Linked DNA regions of Prochlorococcus marinus CUG1416. The main gene of each other region encodes a partner of the protein of the gene in region 3 in a complex. Links are inferred from orthologs where the notes say so. Each region holds a gene or a part of one and is shown on either strand. Other genes may lie near its edges.

What was found.
Region 1: the proteins of accD (region 3) and HA146_RS02765 are in contact, whole or in part, in a solved structure (PDB 8UXZ), measured with the Escherichia coli proteins. The link is inferred for Prochlorococcus marinus CUG1416 from one-to-one orthologs.
Region 2: the proteins of accD (region 3) and accB are in contact, whole or in part, in a solved structure (PDB 8UXZ), measured with the Escherichia coli proteins. The link is inferred for Prochlorococcus marinus CUG1416 from one-to-one orthologs.

Annotation. Positions count from the first base shown.
Region 1 is NZ_JAAORM010000002.1:258,778-261,916, forward strand. The notes cover bases 121-3,096. They hold HA146_RS02765 (acetyl-CoA carboxylase carboxyltransferase subunit alpha), read left to right. Parts: upstream 121-1,092; coding sequence 1,093-2,100; downstream 2,101-3,096. Other genes in these bases: HA146_RS02760 (long-chain acyl-[acyl-carrier-protein] reductase), read left to right, coding at 121-1,089; HA146_RS02770 (SDR family oxidoreductase), read left to right, coding at 2,075-2,809; folE (GTP cyclohydrolase I), read left to right, coding at 2,960-3,096. Also shown: more of HA146_RS02760, read left to right, coding at 49-120; more of folE, read left to right, coding at 3,097-3,139. UniProt on the Escherichia coli protein: Component of the acetyl coenzyme A carboxylase (ACC) complex. First, biotin carboxylase catalyzes the carboxylation of biotin on its carrier protein (BCCP) and then the CO(2) group is transferred by the carboxyltransferase to acetyl-CoA to form malonyl-CoA.
Region 2 is NZ_JAAORM010000001.1:26,469-29,588, forward strand. The notes cover bases 100-3,056. They hold accB (acetyl-CoA carboxylase biotin carboxyl carrier protein), read left to right. Parts: upstream 100-1,303; coding sequence 1,304-1,810; downstream 1,811-3,056. Other genes in these bases: HA146_RS00125 (peptidylprolyl isomerase), read right to left, coding at 100-700; efp (elongation factor P), read left to right, coding at 744-1,304; pdxA (4-hydroxythreonine-4-phosphate dehydrogenase PdxA), read right to left, coding at 1,787-2,821; HA146_RS00145 (NAD-dependent epimerase/dehydratase family protein), read right to left, coding at 2,843-3,056. Outside these bases: more of HA146_RS00125, read right to left, coding at 1-99; more of HA146_RS00145, read right to left, coding at 3,057-3,120. UniProt on the Escherichia coli protein: This protein is a component of the acetyl coenzyme A carboxylase complex; first, biotin carboxylase catalyzes the carboxylation of the carrier protein and then the transcarboxylase transfers the carboxyl group to form malonyl-CoA.
Region 3 is NZ_JAAORM010000002.1:481,442-484,373, reverse strand. The notes cover bases 1-2,769. They hold accD (acetyl-CoA carboxylase, carboxyltransferase subunit beta), read left to right. Parts: upstream 1-828; coding sequence 829-1,710; downstream 1,711-2,769. Other genes in these bases: HA146_RS04025 (Gfo/Idh/MocA family protein), read left to right, coding at 2,104-2,769; HA146_RS04030 (hypothetical protein), read left to right, coding at 1,712-2,101; HA146_RS04040 (phosphoribulokinase), read left to right, coding at 1-681. In the rest of the region: more of HA146_RS04025, read left to right, coding at 2,770-2,932.

The DNA.
Region 1 (3,139 bases), 220 kb from region 3 along the record:
CTGTGCTATTCTTCATTACATCGTATAGAAACCATTTATAAATTTTAAATGTTTGGGTTAATAGGCCACTCAACTAGTTTTGAAGATGCAAAAAGAAAAGCTTCTTTACTAGGATTTGATCATATTGCAGATGGCGACCTGGATGTTTGGTGTACAGCTCCTCCTCAATTGGTTGAGAATGTAGAAGTTAAAAGTGCGACTGGAATATCTATTGAAGGTTCTTACATAGATTCTTGCTTTGTTCCTGAAATGCTTTCTAGGTTTAAAACGGCTAGAAGAAAAGTATTAAATGCTATGGAACTAGCTCAGAAAAAAGGTATTAACATTACGGCCTTAGGGGGATTTACTTCTATTATCTTTGAGAATTTTAATCTTCTTCAGCATAAACAAATCAGAAATACTTCATTAGAGTGGGAAAGGTTTACTACTGGTAATACTCATACAGCTTGGGTTATTTGTAAGCAATTAGAAATAAATGCTCCTCGCATCGGGATAGACCTGAAAAAGGCAACTGTTGCTGTAATTGGTGCTACAGGGGATATTGGTAGCGCTGTTTGTAGGTGGCTTATCAATAAAACTGGGATTTCAGAACTACTTATGGTAGCTAGACAACAAGAGCCCTTAAATCTATTACAAAAAGAATTAGATGGTGGCACTATAAAAAGTTTAGATGAAGCATTGCCTCAAGCGGATATTGTTGTATGGGTTGCAAGTATGCCTAAAACTATTGAAATTGAAGTTGATAACTTAAAAAAACCATGTTTAATGATTGACGGTGGATACCCTAAAAATCTTGATGAGAAATTTCAGGGTGAAAATATTCATGTTTTAAAAGGAGGTATAGTAGAGTTTTTCAATGATATTGGTTGGAATATGATGGAACTTGCAGAAATGCAGAACCCTCAGAGAGAGATGTTCGCTTGCTTTGCAGAAGCTATGATTTTAGAATTTGAAAAATGTCATACCAACTTTAGTTGGGGAAGAAATAACATTTCTCTTGAAAAAATGGAATTCATTGGAGCAGCTTCTTTAAAACATGGTTTTTCTGCGATTGGACTTGATAAGCACCCTAAAGTATTAACAGTCTAAATTATGGCTAAACGTTACCTCCTAGATTTTGAAAAGCCTCTTGTTGAACTTGAGAAACAGATAGAGCAAATTAAAGAATTAGCTCGAGATTCAGAAGTGGATGTTAGTCAACAGCTTCTGCAGCTTGAAACTTTAGCTGCCAGGAGAAGAGAAGAGATATTTAAATCACTCACGCCTGCACAAAAGATTCAGGTAGCTAGACATCCTCAAAGACCTAGTACCCTGGACTTTGTTCAAATGTTTTGCGATGACTGGATCGAATTACATGGAGATAGAAATGGAGGCGATGATATGGCACTAATTGGAGGGATAGGTTCGATAAATAATCGACCAGTCTTGATTCTAGGGCATCAGAAAGGAAGAGATACAAAAGAAAATGTAGTAAGAAACTTTGGAATGGCTAAGCCAGGAGGTTATAGAAAAGCTCTTAGATTAATGCAGCATGCTGATAGATTTTCCTTGCCAATCCTTACATTTATTGATACTCCTGGAGCCTATGCAGGATTGACTGCTGAAGAACAGGGACAAGGAGAAGCGATAGCAAGAAACTTAAGGGAGATGTTTGGCTTGAAAGTTCCTATAGTAGCTACTGTCATCGGAGAAGGTGGTTCTGGAGGTGCACTTGGAATAGGTGTTGCTGATAGATTACTAATGTTTGAACACAGTGTTTATACAGTTGCTAGTCCAGAAGCATGTGCATCAATTTTATGGAGAGATGCTGCAAAGGCACCAGAAGCTGCATCAGCACTTAAAATTACAGGTAAAGATTTACTTAGGTTGGGGATAATAGATGAAGTATTACCAGAGCCTTCTGGTGGAAACAATTGGGCTCCTTTAGATGCTGGCAAGACACTAAAGGAGGCTATTGAGAAACACCTTAATGCTTTACTTCAAATGACTAAAGATGAACTCATTGAGGAAAGATACAAAAAATTTAGAGTTTTAGGTAAATTTATCGAAGCAAATAATATTGAAGAGATTTATAGTGAAATTCCCCAAAAAACTGAATAAATTGAAACTCGCTTTTATAACAGGTGCTTCGAAAGGTATTGGAAGATCTACCGCAATTGCTTTTGCCAATGCTGGCTGGGATTTAATTTTACTTTCCAGGAATATGGATTTAATGGAGAAACTAAAGAGTGAACTATTGGCTACTAAATCAAAAATTAACCTTGTTAAATGTGATTTATCTAAGCCTCTAGAAATAGAGCATTGTGTTAAAAGAGCAATTAAGAAATATGGATGCCCTTCAGTTTTAATAAATAATGCCGGTTGCGCATTTAATGGGCCCTTAGTTGAAATGGATTTTGGGCAATGGGAACAAACTATTCAAATTAACCTCACAAGCGTTTTTCAAATTTGCAGCTCGGTTATTCCTCAAATGAGAAAAAATGGTGGTTTAATCATTAATGTTAGTAGCCATGCGTCTTATAATCCATTCCCGCAATGGGGGGCGTATTGTATTTCAAAATCTGCCCTAACTATGTTTACTAAATGCTTGAGGGAGGAAGAGAGATCCAATAAAATCAGAGCATGCACAATAACTTTAGGTTCAGTAAATACACCTCTTTGGGACTCAGAATCAATAAACTCTAATTTTGATAGAACTTCTATGCTCGCCTCAAGCGAGGTATCAGATACTATTCTTTATATGGCACAACAACCTGAATCTCAATTGATTGAAGACTTAACTTTGATGCCTTCTGGAGGGGCTTTTTAAAAATTCTGTTTCTTTTTTGAATCTTTAAAAGGTAATTTTTTTGGAACTATTTGAACCCGATTTAACAAGAGAATGTGATATAGTGTATGAGCAATTACGCTTTTGAAGATACAGTTAATTAAGTTGAATACAATTTTTGTTTAAAATTTTATGACCTCTACATTACCCAACGATAATATTAGAAACTTTGATGACCAGATTACTAATAAGCTAATCTCAGAAATTATAAGAGACAGAATTAAAAATGCTGGCACAAGATTTAGTGCTAATGATAACATCGCAGATTTTATAAATCCTGGAGAACTAGAAATTCTAGAAAAAGAAGTTGCA
Region 2 (3,120 bases), on a different replicon or contig from region 3:
CAATTGGATCACCTGTTTGCAGAACAAAAAATTCTTCTGCTCTATTAATAGGTAAATCCTTATAGAAGTTTTTTGAAGATAAATCTATAAATGCGCCTGCAGTAAGCGGGGCGTTAAATCCATCTACAATAGCTTGCATATCTCCTTTGGAGGTTTTGATATTTACTTTTGCTCTTCCTAATAATCTTGGTAGATTAGCAAATTCTTCAGGGATAGAGTGTGGAAATTGATTCGGTAGAAAATATTCTTCTAATCCACCTAGTTTATCTAAAGCCTCTTTTCGGGTTGTCACAAATGAGTACTTATCCTTTGATTTAGCATAATTTTGAAGGTTATCAAAATTGTCTTTAAGCTTTAAAAATGTTTTTTCAGCAATTTTCTGTTTTTCATTTGGTAATTCTTGAATAATTTTAATTTGGTATTTTTTTAGTAAAGATTGACATTTTGTAACAGTTTTAGTAATAGCGGGCCATCTTCCTCCTCTTACAAGGTTGCTAGTTTCTTCTAATTTGTGTTGAATTTCTTGCAACTCAACTTGCTTGATAGGGAGAGCGTTTCTTAGGATTGCGTTAGGGTCTTTTACCGCATTTCCAGTCGGTAAATCGGCTAGAACTTGAATCGGTTTGAAAAGAAAAACCTGTAAAATTATGATTGAAATAAATAAGAAAAGTTTGTTCTGATTTGATAAGAATTTTTGCATAGCACTCTTGCAGGTTTATGATCCTTGGGGATGTAATACAGGAATGATTTCCAGTAACGATTTTCGCACAGGTACCACCATCGAATTGGATGGACAAGTTTGGCGTGTTGTAGAGTTCCTACATGTCAAGCCTGGTAAGGGTTCTGCGTTCGTGCGAACAAAATTAAAATCAGTTCAAAGCGGCAACGTGGTTGAAAAAACTTTTCGAGCCGGAGAATCAGTACAGCAGGCTATCCTTGAGAAGTCTAACCTCCAACACACTTATGTGGAGTCTGGAGATTATGTTTTTATGGATATGACAAGTTTTGAAGAGACAAGACTATCCGTTGAACAAATAGGTAAAGGCGCAAAGTATTTGAAAGAAGGAATGGAGGTTAATGTTATTTTCTATAATGGTAAAGTTTTAGAAGTGGAACTTCCAATATCTATTACTTTAAAAGTTACAGAGACTGATCCTGGAGTTAAAGGCGATACTGCCAGTGGGGGCACGAAACCAGCTATTCTAGAAACAGGTGCTCAAGTTATGGTTCCTTTATTTATTTCTGTTGGAGAAATGATTAAAGTTGATACTCGTAACGATAGTTATCTTGGACGTGAAAATTAATGGCTATGAAATTAGATCATGAAGACTTAAATCGCTTAATAGAGAAAATCTCAACAAGCGATATTCAAGAATTCTCACTGGAGGGAGAAGATTTTAAACTTGAAATAAAACGGAATTTATTTAATCAGAACCAATTTACTAATAATTCAGTTCCTAATAATTCATATGATAGGCAAACAATTGCTAATCAAAAAGCCATCAATGATAATGCCTCATTAGTTAATGAGCCTGAGACGACTCAAGTAGCCCCTCCTGGACGCTCAGACCTTACTGAAGTAACTTCTCCTATGGTTGGAACCTTTTATAGGGCTGCAGCCCCAGGGGAGGACCCATTCGTTGAAGTAGGAAATAAAGTTAAGGTCGGTCAAACTATTTGTATTTTGGAAGCTATGAAATTAATGAATGAAATAGAATCTGAATTTAACGCTGAAATAGTAGAGATTCTTGTTGAAAATGGAACGCCAGTTGAATTTGGTCAAGTTTTAATGCGTGTTAAGCAGTCTTGAATTTTTAGTCATTTCTATGGCAGCCTTTATAGCCTCAATCATGCTTTGAGATTGAGCTATTCCTTTGCCAGCAATGTCAAATCCCGTTCCATGATCTGGAGATGTTCTTATAAAAGGTAAACCTATTGTTGTGTTGACTGAGTAATTAAGAGCTATAACCTTCATTGGTATTAATCCTTGATCATGATACATAGCAAGAATGCCATCATGTTTTTCAGTATCTTTTTGTCTCCAAGCTTTGGCGGCAGAATTCCAGCAACTATCTGGTGATAATGGGCCTATTAATTTAATATCTCTATTATTTTCATTCCAAGCAATCAATGCATCATTAAGCCAATCTATTTCTTCATTACCCAAAATACCTTCTTCGCCAGCATGAGGGTTTAATCCAGCAACTTTTAAAGTAGGTTTCTCAGTATATGTCATACAAAACTCCTTGAAAAGATCTAATTTAGCGTGAATTAATTGTGTATTTAGGCTTTTTGGTACCTCATAAAGTGCTATGTGGGTTGTAGCTAGTAAGGTATTGAATCTCCAACCTGTAATTGGTGATTTAGCTGTGAATAACATACCAACATTTTTTACTCCACATGATTTTGCTAATACTTCAGTCTGCCCGGAGAAGTGATGACCAGCTAGAGACCATGATTTCTTGCAAATTGGGCCAGTCACAAGTGCTGAATTAGGATATTGTTTTACAATTTCAATTGCTTTTGTTAAGTAATAGAAACTTGAATCACCATAACCTGATTTAGATTCATTATCAGATGAAGAAATTTTGAGATCATGGATTTGTAAATCATTAGGATTTGCGAGGTTTTCCAATCCTAGACCTCTAAGATGTGTATATGTATTTTGTAGATTTTTTTTTGAACCAACTAATATAAACTCAATATTTTCTTGTATCTCATGAGAATAAAGAGCTTTTAAAATTATTTCAGGTCCTATACCGGATTCATCTCCGACGCTTAATACAATTTTAAGTGTATTCTTAGAATTTTTAATATTCATAAAGAGTGTTAATTTATTTGTTTAACTATTTAAAAAGCAGTTTTTCAAGCCTAATTTATAGTTTTTATAAATTAGTTTATATCCAAGTGTTTCGCATAATAGTTTATTAGAAACTCTTCTATTTTCCATCCAAAACGATTGAGCTATAGGTGACAATTTCTGTTTTGCATCTTCAAATAATATTGGCTTTGGCATTTCTAAACCAAGAAGATCGTAACAAAATTGAATCACTTCTATTTGAGAACAGGGTTCATCATCTGCAATATTAATAATTTGGTGAAACTTTAAAGAATCTTTAT
Region 3 (2,932 bases):
AATCTTTTTGACAAGCTAGAAGAACTTTTTAAAATCTATGGTGAAACTGGAGGAGGGAAGAAAAGATATTATCTACATAGTCCTGAAGAAGCGGAAGAACATAATACAAGACTTGGGACATCCTTAGAGCCAGGACAATTTACTCCATGGGAAGATATTCCTGAGGGGACAGACGTACTATTTTATGAAGGGTTACATGGCGGGGTGGAAGGTGATGGATACAATGTGGCATCTTATGCTGACTTACTTGTTGGAGTTGTTCCGATAACAAATTTAGAATGGATTCAAAAAATTCATAGAGATAACGCAGAAAGAGGTTACTCAGCTGAAACCATTGTTGATACTATATTGAGAAGAATGCCTGATTACATAAATCACATTTGTCCACAATTTAGTAAAACCGATATTAATTTCCAAAGAATTCCTACAATTGACACTTCCAATCCTTTCATATGCAGGAATATTCCAACTCCTGACGAGAGCTTTGTGATTATACATTTCAGAAAAGGGGCGAGAGAAAAATGGGGAATTGATTTTCAATACTTGCTTGGAATGATACACGATTCATTTATGTCAAGTCCAACCAGTATCGTTGTAAATGGTGGAAAAATGGGTTTCGCAATGGAACTTATTCTTACTCCAATAATTCATAAAATGATTGAGGAGAAAAATAAAGGATAATTAATAATTAATTTTTAATTATTAACTCAAATACTTATATTTTTTCTAAGGATTAAGGAGTTCCTAATCTAAAAATCTCAAATATTTATATATCTTTCTTGATAAAAGTACCTTACTTAGATTTAAATAGAAAAAACAGGTAACGTTGTGTCATTAATCGACTGGTTTGCCGCAAGGCGTAAAGATCAATTTGTTGGGAAAGTTTCGCAAGATACTGACGAGGCGGATGGTTTGTGGGTTAAATGCTCAGAATGTTCCCAAGTGGCTTATAGAAAAGATCTAATTTCAAATTTCAATGTTTGTAGTAATTGTGGACACCACAATAGGATTAATAGCGATGAAAGGATAAGTATAATAGCTGATAAAAATTCATTCAAAGAATTTGACAGTTCACTAAGTCCTACAGATCCTTTAGGTTTTAAAGATAGAAGGGCATATGCTGATCGAATCAAAGAAAGTCAAGCAGGTACAGGTTTAAGAGATGGAGTCATAACAGGTTTCTGTTCTGTAAATTCAATCCCTTTAGCATTAGCTGTTATGGATTTTAGATTTATGGGGGGATCCATGGGTTCAGTAGTTGGTGAAAAAATTACAAGGATAATTGAGAGAGCAACTATAGAAAACTACCCAGTTCTAATTGTTTGCGCATCAGGTGGAGCAAGGATGCAAGAAGGCATGCTAAGTCTCATGCAAATGGCAAAAATATCTGGAGCACTAAAAAAACATAAAGAAAAAAATCTTCTATATATGCCCTTATTAACTCATCCAACTACTGGAGGGGTAACAGCCAGCTTTGCGATGTTAGGTGATTTAATTTTGGCGGAACCTAAAGCTCTTATAGGATTTGCTGGTAGAAGGGTTATTGAACAGACATTAAGAGAAAAATTACCCGATAATTTTCAAACAGCTGAATATCTTCTTGAGCATGGTTTTGTTGATGTAATAGTAAAAAGGAAAGATCTCAAGGATACTTTGACCAAAATTTTAAAAATTCACGGTGTAAAAGCACTTGCAGAAGCAAACACATAAGATGAAAATTATTTCTAATTTATTTTATTTTTCATTAACTCTTTTATTTTTCATTTTAAATTTTTCTTCCTATTCAAATGCAATAGGAAATGTTGATTGGGTTCTCCTAAAAGAGAATAATGATGGGAAAGAATGGCTTGATAAAGGGAGTATTAAACCGCTTCCAAATGGTGAAATAAGTGTCCTGACCAAGTTTTTTAAAAATCCAACTAATTCAGATAAAGGAGCGTTATCACTTTATGTAATGAGAATTAATTGCGATAAAAAAAAGTTCAAAGATACTTCTATAAATGGAATTCCTCAATTTAATTCAAAATGGCAAGCTTCTAATAATGATGAACTAATAGATGTTGTTATTGAAAGTAGTTGTTCAGAGTTTATTAATGGATAAGAATGAATACTAAAAATAAAAAATTAAAAATAGCAATAGCTGGACTTGGGTTTGGGAAAAAAGTTCATTTAGAGGCATTAAAAGAGTCTGTTTATTTAAAGCCTGTAGCTATTTATCATTATGAGGAAAAACAAAAATCGATTTTAGAGAAAGAAACGGGATTAGAGTTCTTTCATAATTGGGAAGACTTAGTAAAATCTCCAGAAATTGATGGAATTATTATTGCGACCCCTCCTGAATCAAGATTTAAATTAGCAAAACAAGCGCTTGAGAATAATAAGAATTTGCTACTTGAAAAACCTGTTTCAATATCGTCTTCTGAAATTGAGGAGCTTCAGAGAATATCTTTGATTAATAACTTAAGCGTATGTGTTGATTTCGAATACAGAGCAGTACCCCTTTTCCTTCAGACAAAAAAACTTATTGATGAAAATATTTTAGGAGATATATATTTAGTCAAATTAGATTGGTTAATGGGAAGCAGATCAGACCCTAAAAGAGTATGGAATTGGTATTCTTTGGAAGAAAAAGGTGGAGGAGTCATTGGTGCCTTAGGTACTCATGCATTCGATATGTTGAATTGGTTTTTTGGAGAATCAATAAACGTATCTGGCAAGTTAGCAACATCAATAAAAAAAAGACCTTTACCTAATTCCTCTAATTTAAATGATGTTACTAGCGAGGATGTTTGTCTAGCTAACATAGAAATATCAAACTACAGTTCGAATCTTATTCCATGCCAGGTATCTTTATCATCGATTTCTAGGAACGGTAGAGGATTTAGTTTAGAAATTTATGGAAGAGAAGGTTCACTTATTCTTAAAAGCGAGA